2 regions of the Rhizobium sp. NLR22b genome follow, and region 2 is predicted to be linked to the other one. Evidence: riboswitches for the same ligand, from Rfam matches in the RefSeq annotation. Region 2 holds a riboswitch; the other holds the start of a gene.
What was found. Region 2 has a riboswitch for S-adenosylmethionine ahead of metA (homoserine O-succinyltransferase). Riboswitches for the same ligand answer to the same signal wherever they lie in the genome.
Positions count from the first base shown of each region.

Region 1: linked by a shared signal. The riboswitch ahead of HJC00_RS02365 (O-succinylhomoserine sulfhydrylase) and the one ahead of metA (homoserine O-succinyltransferase) in region 2 are both predicted to bind S-adenosylmethionine.

Region 1 is NZ_JABDWM010000001.1:497,980-502,955, reverse strand. Features, by position in the region: gene HJC00_RS02375 (Hsp33 family molecular chaperone) at 1-232, shown strand, start outside; gene apaG (Co2+/Mg2+ efflux protein ApaG) at 417-809, opposite strand; gene HJC00_RS02365 (O-succinylhomoserine sulfhydrylase) at 1,033-2,217, opposite strand; SAM riboswitch at 2,260-2,338, opposite strand; gene HJC00_RS02360 (2'-deoxycytidine 5'-triphosphate deaminase) at 2,413-3,507, shown strand; tRNA gene HJC00_RS02355 (tRNA-Gly) at 3,569-3,642, shown strand; gene HJC00_RS02350 (hypothetical protein) at 3,667-3,945, opposite strand; partial or broken gene HJC00_RS02345 (VOC family protein) at 4,006-4,086, shown strand; gene HJC00_RS02340 (methyl-accepting chemotaxis protein) at 4,293-4,976, opposite strand, start outside.
Region 2 is NZ_JABDWM010000004.1:189,553-194,528, forward strand. Features, by position in the region: gene HJC00_RS08945 (ABC-F family ATP-binding cassette domain-containing protein) at 1-1,107, shown strand, start outside; gene HJC00_RS08950 (ABC transporter ATP-binding protein/permease) at 1,171-3,030, opposite strand; SAM riboswitch at 3,184-3,261, shown strand; gene metA (homoserine O-succinyltransferase) at 3,310-4,233, shown strand; gene HJC00_RS08960 (aldose epimerase family protein) at 4,352-4,976, shown strand, end outside.

The DNA of each region.
Region 1 (4,976 bases), on a different contig from region 2:
CACCGAACGCCTCTTGTTCCGCCTGTTCCACGAGCGCGGCGTGCGCGTCTTCGAGCCCCGCGCCGTCTTCGACCGCTGCAGCTGTTCGCGGGAAAAGATCGGCAACGTGCTGAAGGGTTTCACCGCCGAGGAGATCGAGGCCAGCCAGGAAAACGGCGAGATATCCGTCACCTGCGAATTCTGCTCGACCACCTACCGCTTCCAAGCAGCCGAGCTTCAGCCGGCGGAATAGGCTCAGTTAGCATTGAGAGCTGCCCCTCTCCCCGCTCGCGGGGAGAGGGGACGTGCCCTGCGAGAGGTCGGTGGGGATAGATCGATCGCGGCATGGTCCCTTCGCCCCGTTTACGGGGAGAAGGTGCCGGCAGGCGAATGAGGGGCGGGGTCTCGGCAATCTCTTGAGCGGGAGGAACTTGCCCTCAATTCAGCACGCGCAGCAGCCCCGGCGAGTCAAGCGAGAAGGCGGGGATGTCGACGTCGAACAGCTCGCCTTCATCCGTTTCCATTTGATAGTGGCCGAACATCAGGCCTGAGGGCGTGTCGAGCGGGCAGCCGGAGGAATATTCGTAGGTGTCGCCGGGGCTGAGCCGCGGCTGCTCGCCGACGACGCCGGGGCCGGTCACTTCGTCCACCTGTCCGTTCTGATCGGTGATGTTCCAGTAGCGGTTGATGAGGCGAACGGCGACGCCGGAATTGTTGCTGATGACAATCCGGTAACCCCAGACATAGCGGTCGTCCTCCGGATCGGATTGCTCCTCCAGATAGAACGGTTCGACCACGACTTCGATATCTCTTGTGAGGGCGCGATACATGCCTTGCACCATAGTCAAGATATGTTACCCGTATCTTATAAGAGGCCCGGTCCGTCAAGAAACGGAACGTTGATCAGCGGTCAAATAGTGATGATCATATGGTTTTCGATCATTAAGCCTAATCGTCAGCCTTAATTTTACTTCGCAACGCCGGCGCGGCTGAACTTGTTCCCGCGGATCGGCGGCCGGCTCCACATTGAAATCCGGCCGCTATTCCAGTCGATCAAGCCGATACCTTGGAAAGCGCCTGCGCGAAATCCTCGATCAGGTCGTCCGTGTCCTCGATGCCGGCCGAAAGCCGCACCGTACCCGCAGAAATGCCGAGTTCGGCGCGCGCCTCTTCCGTCAGGTTCTTGTGCGTGGTCGTTGCCGGATGGGTGATCAGGCTTTTGCTGTCGCCGAGATTGTTGGAGATCTTGATGATCTCAAGCGCATTCTGCAATGCGAAGGCCGCCTCCTTGCCGCCCTTCAGCTCGAAGCAGACGAGCGTCGAGCCGCCGGTCATCTGCTTGGCGATGATGTCGGCCTGCGGATGATCCTTGCGGCCGGGATAGATCACCTTGGCGACCTTGCCTTGCTCGGCCAGGAAATCGGCGATCTTCGCCGCATTCTCGGTCTGCTGGCGCACGCGCAGCGGCAGCGTCTCGATACCCTTCAGGAGCGTCCAGGCATTGAACGGCGACATGGCCGGGCCGGTATGGCGGAAATAGTCGTGCAGGTTCTCGTCGATCCATGCCTTGTCGGCGAGCACCACGCCGCCGAGACAGCGGCCCTGGCCGTCAATATGCTTGGTGGCGGAATAGACGACGATATGGGCGCCGAGCTCCAAGGGCTTCTGGAAGAGCGGGGTCGCAAAGACGTTGTCGACGATCAGCTTGGCGCCGACCTGGTTGGCGAGCCTGGCGACGCCTGCAATATCGACCACTTCGAGCGTCGGATTGGTCGGGCTTTCCAGGAAGAACACCTTGGTGTTCGGGCGGATCGCCTTTTCCCAGTTGGCGAGATCTCGGCCGTCGACCAGCGTGCACTCGACGCCGTATTTCGGCGCCAGCGTTTCTACGACCCAGCGGCAGGAGCCGAACAGGGCGCGGGCGGCGACGATATGGTCGCCTGCCTTGACCTGGCAGAGGACGGCGGCAGTGACGGCCGCCATGCCGGAGGCGGTGGCGCGGGCATCTTCGGCGCCTTCCAATGCGCACATGCGCTTTTCGAACATGTCGTTCGTCGGGCTGCCGTAGCGGGCGTAGATGAAGCCGTCCGTTTCGCCCTTGAAGCGGGCTTCGGCCGCTTCCGACGTGTCATAGACGAAACCCTGGGTGAGATAGATTGCTTCCGACGTTTCGCCATATTGCGAACGCAGCGTGCCGCCATGGACGAGTTGGGTTGCCGGGCGCCAGGTCTTGCTCATGCCATCACCTTCACATAACAAAAAAACCGGCCGCAAAAGCAGACCGGTTTCAACCCGGTCTTTTTAGCCACTTGTTTAACGTGGCTGCAAGCCGACCGGCCAAATCACCACGGGATAATTCTGCAATACTGCTGTTGGCGGCTTGCGTCAATTCCCCGAGTTTGGTTTTGTCGGCGGCAAAATGATGGATGGGGCATGATGGCTCGCGAAACTGGAATTCTGGCGGATCGCGCGATTGCGGCGCTGTTCGAAACGGGGCGTCTGAACTCCGAGCGGGAGCTCGACCGCGATCAGATCCAGCCGGCAAGTCTCGACCTGCGCTTGGGAAGCAAGGCGTTTCGTGTGCGTGCCTCCTTCATGCCCGGTCCCTCGCATCTGGTCTCGGACAAGCTCGATCGGCTGAGCCTGCACGTGATCGACCTGTCCCAGGGTGCGGTGCTCGAAACCGGCTGCGTCTATATCGTGCCGCTGATGGAAAGCCTGGCGCTGCCGGCCGACATGTCGGCTTCGGCCAATCCGAAGAGCTCGACCGGCAGGCTCGATATATTCACCCGCGTCATCACCGACTACGCCCAGGAATTCGACAAGATCCCGGCAGGTTATTCCGGCCCGCTCTATCTCGAAATCAGCCCGCGCACCTTCCCGATCGTCGTGCGCCGCGGCTCGCGTCTGTCGCAGATCCGCTTCCGCGTCGGCCAGTCCGTGCTCGGCGAGCCGGAACTTTTGAAGCTGCATGAAAGCGAGACGCTGGTTGCCAGCAAGCAGCCGAACGTGTCGGGCGGCGGCATCGCGCTGTCGATCGATCTCACCGGCGACAAGGACGGCCTGATCGGCTATCGCGGCAAACACCACACCGCCGTCGTCGATGTCGACGAGAAGGATCAGCACGACATCTTCGATTTCTGGGAGCCGCTCTATAGCCGCGGCCGCAACGAGCTGATCCTTGATCCCGACGAATTCTATATCCTTGTCTCGCGTGAGGCCGTGCATGTGCCGCCGGATTATGCCGCCGAAATGACTCCCTTCGATCCGCTGGTCGGCGAATTCCGTGTCCACTATGCCGGCTTCTTCGATCCGGGCTTCGGCCATGCGCCGGCAGGCGGGCGCGGCAGCCGCGCCGTACTCGAAGTGCGCAGCCACGAAGTGCCCTTCATCCTCGAAGACGGCCAGATCGTTGGCCGCCTGGTCTACGAGCACATGCAGGAAAAACCGGCCAGCCTCTACGGCTCCGGCCTCGGCTCCAACTACCAGGCCCAGGGCCTCAAGCTTTCCAAACATTTCCGCATCTGACGCCGGCCTGACGGGCGGCGACTTGACAGCGGCCCCCATCTGTTGGAAATCTCAGCGCATCGCGGGTGTAGCTCAATGGTAGAGCAGCAGCTTCCCAAGCTGAATACGAGGGTTCGATTCCCTTCACCCGCTCCACTTCCCTCAGTGGCGCTGTGAAACTTAGTCCCGGAAAAACCGGATCGGCTTGTATCGCCGGTGCGCGATGATCAGGCTTCGGTCAGGCTGGATGATGTAGGTCTCCTCCACCTGCTGGCCATACTGGTCGATGAAATCATGCGGGAAGCTCGATCCGGGCGGGGATTTGGTGAGCTTGGTGCGCGGCTGGCCGGTATAGGTGATGCTGCCCGGGATGGGCTCCAGCCCCGGGCCGGCGTATGTCGTGGTGTTGCACCCCCCAAGAGCGAGAGTGCCGATGAGGCCGATGATCGCGGATTTCATGTCTATCCCCTCCGAAGCTCCGAACGTTCCAATCTTACTCTGGATTGGCTCCAACTCATTGCGCAAACGCGCGGCGGCTGGTCGTTTTATTGCACGGCGCCTGGAAACATTCTTGTCGAGGCCGGCTGGCGGCCGGACTAGACGGCCCCGCAAAAAGTAAGGATGGCCGCTGCTTGCCTCTACCCGCCTGCCGGTCATCTCCGCGTTCTGAGCGGAGAAGGGGAGGTGCCGCACCCTCTCCGTCCCTCATCGCAGGACACGTTCCCCGCGAGCGGGAGAGGGATAGGATGAGTGGCAGGCGTCAGTTCCACAGGCGTCAGTCTTGCTAGAGGTCGCGGAGCTTCTGCTTAGAATTCCGTCCAATCGCCATCCTGGCTCTTCGGCGTGCTGCCTGCGCCGAAGGCGTTGGCGAGTGTCTGGCCAAGCGCGCGCGCCGGTGAGGCGGCCGGCCGGGCGGTGCCTTCGCCAGCGATGCGGATCGATGTCTTGGCTGCCGTGCGTACCGTGGCTCGCGGTGCAGCGGAGTGCGGTGCTGCAGTCGGTGGTCGGGACGATGTCATCGGTGCTGCTGCGGCAAAGGCGCCGGTGCCGGTCAGACGGAACTGGCCGAGCAGCATGTTGAGCGCCGATGCTTCGCTGGCGAGGCTGTGGCTGGCGGCCGTCGATTGCTCGACCATTGCCGCATTCTGCTGCGTGCCCTGATCCATGGTATTGACGGCGGTATTGATCTCCTGCAGCCCGATCGACTGCTCGCGCGAGGCTTCGGCGATCGCGTGGACGTGCTGGTTGATTTCCTGCACTTCGGTGACGATCACGTCGAGCGCCTTGCCGGTCTCGCCGACCAGCGTGACGCCGGTCTGCACATGCATGCCGGAATTGGTGATCAGCGACTTGATCTCCTTGGCGGCATTGGCCGAGCGCTGGGCGAGCTCGCGCACTTCCTGAGCGACGACGGCAAAACCCTTGCCCGCCTCACCGGCGCGTGCCGCCTCGACGCCTGCATTCAGCGCCAAGAGGTTGGTCTGGAAGGC
Region 2 (4,976 bases):
GCCCGGCGCAAGCGCAATATGCGCCGTCTCAGCGAGCTGCAGACGATGCGCTCGCAATATCGTGGCCACAAGGGCCCGCAGGGCACGGTGCAGGCGGCGATTTCGGATGCGCAGGAATCCGGCAAGCTGGTGATCGAGGCCGAGAAGATCACCAAGAGCTTCGGCGACCGGGCAATCGTCACACCGTTCTCGATCCGCGTCCATCGCGGCGATTGCATCGGTCTCGTCGGGCCGAACGGCGCCGGCAAGACGACGCTCCTGAAAATGCTGACCGGCCAGCTTTCGCCGGACGGCGGCACGGTGAAGCTGGGCACCAACCTGGAGATCGCCACCCTCGACCAGAAGCGCGAGGACCTCAAGCCCGAGGAGACGCTTGCAAACTACCTGACCGACGGGCGCGGCGAAAACCTGCTCGTCAATGGCGAGCAGCGCCACGTCACCGGCTACATGAAAGAATTCCTGTTCCAGCCGGAGCAGGCGCGAACACCGATCAAGAGCCTCTCCGGCGGCGAGCGCGCCCGGCTGATGCTGGCGCGCATCCTGGCGCGCCCGGCAAACCTCCTGATCCTTGACGAACCGACCAACGATCTCGACATCGAGACGCTCGACCTTCTGCAGGAAATCGTCGCCGGCTTTCCCGGCACCGTCATCCTCGTCAGCCACGATCGTGACTTTCTCGACCGCACCGTAACCTCGACGATCGCGCCCGCCGTGCCGGATGCGCCCGACGGCCGATGGATCGAATATGCCGGCGGCTATACGGACATGTTGGCGCAGCGCAAGGGCGCTCTCGAAGAGCGCAGGAAAGCCGAGAAAGCGGCGGAGAAACCGAAGACCCAGGAGACAACAGCTTCCGGCGCAGCCTCGAAGGGCAAGCTTTCCTTCAAGCAGAAATTCGCGCTGGACAATCTGCCGAAGGAAATGGCCAAGGCCGAGGCCGAGATCGCCAAGCGCGAACTTGTCATGGCCGATCCCAATCTCTTCACGCGCGACCCCGTTGCCTTCAACCGCCTTGCAGGCGAGATGGAGAAGCTGCGAGTCAGCCTGACCAAGATGGAAGAGGAATGGCTGGAGCTCGAAATGCTGCGGGAAGAACTGGAGGGCTGAGACTCTCGCACTCAGCCGCTTGCGTCACGTTGTAGGCAGGGGTCCTGCCGATAAGGGGGCGTCCTAAAGCGCCGGCGCGGGGACGGCGGCTGCGCCGGCACTGGCGCTGGCGCCGGTGGTCTGGGCGACCTGCTGCTGCGGCTCTTCGGATCTCGAGGGCAGAGCCTGCAGATGCAGCACCCGGGGCTGCAACGCCTCCAGATAAGTTTCAGAGCGGCCGATATAGATCATGCCGATTTCGGGCATCGAAGTCAGCACGCTGCACATCGTTACCTGCCATTCCGGCTCCATGCCCTCGAGCACTTCGTCGAAGATGATCCAGCGCGGGCGCACCAGCAGCAGGCGCGCGAAGCCGATCGCCTTCTGTTCATCGCCGTCGAGCAGCTTGTCCCAGCGGGCGCGGGTATCGAGCCTTGCGATCAGAGAGTGCAGGTCGGCCTTTTCAAGGGCCGCCTCGACCGCAGCTTGCTCGTAGGCATCGGCGTTTTCGGGGAAGGCCAACGCCTCGCGCAACGTGCCGCCCGGAATATAGGCGATTTGCGGAACGAACAGCATGTCGTCGATCGGCGGCAGACCCATCGTGCCGCTGCCGCACGGCCAGAGCCCGGCCAAGGCCTGGAACAGCAGCTTGCGGTTGACGCTATGATCGCCGTTGATCATGATTTTTTCGCCGGCCTTGATCACGATATCGGTTTCTCGCAGGCGAAAACCGCCGCATTCCTCGATGTCTTCGCCGATCTTGGCATTGATCACCACATCCTTCAGCGTCAGCCTGTCGGCGGCGGTGTCTTCATAGGCAATGCTGCCCTTCACGCCAAAGCCCTCGTCCATGTCGAGCAACGCCTGGCGGAAGTCGGTGACGCGCATCAGCGTGGCACGCCATTCGGCGATCGGGCCGAAATTGGCGACATACCAGCGCAACGCCGTATTGACCTGGTTGAAGGCGCCGACCGACATCATCAGCTGGCCGAGGGTGAGGCCGCCGGAAAAATAGGCGGGTGCGGCAACGATGATCGGAATGACGATCACCAGCCAGCCGTAGCCGGCCGAAACCCAGGTGAGATTGGTATTGGCCATGGCGAGCCGCTTGACGACCCTAAGTACCGAACTGATGTCGGTATTGATACGCCGGCGTTCGTTCTCCTCGCCGCGGGCGACGGTGATCGCCGGCATGTTCTCGTTGGCATGCATCAGCGTGAAACGAAGCTCGGCCTCCTTCGAGAACCGGTCGGCATTGAGCTTGACCAGCTTGCGGCCGACGACCTGGCTCAACACCGAGGCGGAAGCTGCATAGAAAATCGCCGCCCAGACCATATAGCCCGGTATGGAGAAGCTGTGGCCGCTGATGTGGAAGATGAAGCCGCTCGAAAGCTCCCAGAGCACGCCGATGAAGCTCACCAGAAGAATGGTCGATTGCAGCAGGCCGAGGACGAGCCCGGTCGTGCTTTCGGCAAGGTTGCGGGAATCCTCGTGCAGGCGCTGATCCGGATTGACGCCGATCAGGCCGCTGGAGGCGAGCCGCAGCGCCCGCTTTCGCTTCAGCCACTGGTCGACGAGATCGCGTGACAGGCCTTCGCGCATATAAAGCGCGGTCATCTGGTTCAGCCAAGCCTGCAACACGTTGAGCAGCAGCAGCGTGCCGGCGATCATCGCGAAGATTTCGAGCTGGTGGAAGAATTCGCCGAGGTCGCGGCGCTCGAGCGAATCGTAGAAAGGGGCGTTCCACTCATTGAGAATAACCTGGCCATAGGCCGTCGCCAGGATGACGAGGATCAGCACGGTCGCCAGAAACAGCACCTTGCCGCGAACTTGCGAATTCCAGAATGCTGAGAACATCACACCGAGGCGATATGTCAGGCTGAAATCATACCCTACCCTATCCTGCTTCCGGATGCCTGGCCTCCCTTCGATCTTGTCTGCCATCACGCTTTTCCAACACCGCCCATACTGTCATTATTAACATGGTGGCGTTACCGGTCTATCAACAGATTCTATCAGTCATTAAAGTGTGATGATTCTTGACGGGCCACTCCCGCATGCATTCGGAGTTGATTCGCGGCTCAACTGGGACTAATTAAGGCACTCCGTGGTGATTTGGCCGGCCGGCTTGCAGCCACGTTAAAAAAGTCGCTAAAGGGCCGCGTGCGGACCGGTAGCGATTTTTTCGCCGCCGGTTTTTTATTTTTGATCGAGTTGACCGCAATGCCCATCAAGATCCCCGATACGCTGCCCGCCTTCGAAACCCTGGTTCAGGAAGGCGTGCGGGTGCTGACCGAGACGATGGCGATCCGTCAGGATATAAGACCGTTGCAGATCGGCCTGCTCAACCTGATGCCGAACAAGATCAAGACCGAACTGCAGATGGCCCGTCTCGTCGGCGCTTCGCCGCTGCAGGTGGAGCTGTCACTCATCCGCATCGGCGGCCACAAGGCAAAGAACACATCCGAAGATCACCTGCTCGCCTTCTACCAGACCTGGGAAGAGGTGAAGCAGCGCAAGTTCGACGGCTTCATCATCACCGGAGCCCCGATCGAGCTCCTCCCCTATGAGGACGTTACCTATTGGGCAGAAATGCAGGAGATCTTCAATTGGACGGAGACCAACGTCCATTCGACGATGAACGTCTGCTGGGGCGCGATGGCGGCGATCTATCACTTCCACGGCGTTCCGAAATACGAGCTGAAGGAAAAGGCCTTCGGCGTCTACCGGCACCGGAACCTGAAGCCTTCCTCCATCTATCTGAACGGCTTTTCCGACAACTTCGAGGTGCCGGTGTCGCGCTGGACCGAGGTGCGCCGCGCCGACATCGAGAAATGCGAAAGCCTGGAAATTCTGATGGAATCGAGCGAGATGGGCGTCTGCCTCGTGCATGAGAAAAGGGGCCGGCGGCTCTACATGTTCAATCATGTCGAATATGATTCCACCTCACTTTCGGACGAGTATTTCCGCGATGTGGATGCCGGCGTGCCGATCAAGATGCCGCACAATTACTTCCCGCATAATGATCCGGCACTTGCGCCTCAGAACCGCTGGCGCAGCCACGCGCACCTCTTGTTCGGCAACTGGATCAACGAGATTTACCAGACGACGCCCTATGACGTCGAAGAGATCGGCATGGATCTTTAATGGAATTTCTTTCTGACCTGCCTGGTTGCGGTTTGGAACAAATGCGGGCAGGTTCCGGTCCGGAACCCTATAGCGCCGCGCGTTTTTATCGGACGCGCAAAGGAACGGACAGTCGATCATGTCGGATAAGTTGGAGCGGGAAGTTTTTGGGCAGACGAAGGCGGGCGAGACCGTCTATCGCGTCGTCATCAGGGGCGGCGGCCTAACGGCCAAGATCATCACCTGGGGTGCGGTCATCCAGGATCTGCGCCTTGAGGGTCATGAGGCGCCGCTGCAACTCGGCTTCGAGGATTTCGACAGCTATCCTCTCTACTCGGCCTATTTCGGCGCGACGCCCGGCCGCTGCGCCAACCGTGTCGGCGGCGGCGCCTTTACGCTCGACGGCAAGGACTATCAGCTCGAGCCGAATGAAAACGGCGTCACACATCTGCACGGCGGCAGCGACAATATCGGCAAGCGCAACTGGACGATCGTCGAGCATGCGGTCGACCGCCTGGTGATGAAGATCGTCGATCCGGACGGCCGTGCCGGTTATCCCGGCAACTGCACCATTCAGGCGACGTTCCGGGTGCACGGCAATGGTGAACTGTCGATCACCTATGAATCGACCAGCGATCAGCCGACGCTCGCCAATGTCTGCCAGCACGCCTATTTCAATCTCGACGGCCGCGATGATGCACTGGGCCACGACATCATGATCGCCGCCGATCACTATCTGCCGACCGACGAGAAGCAGGTGCCGA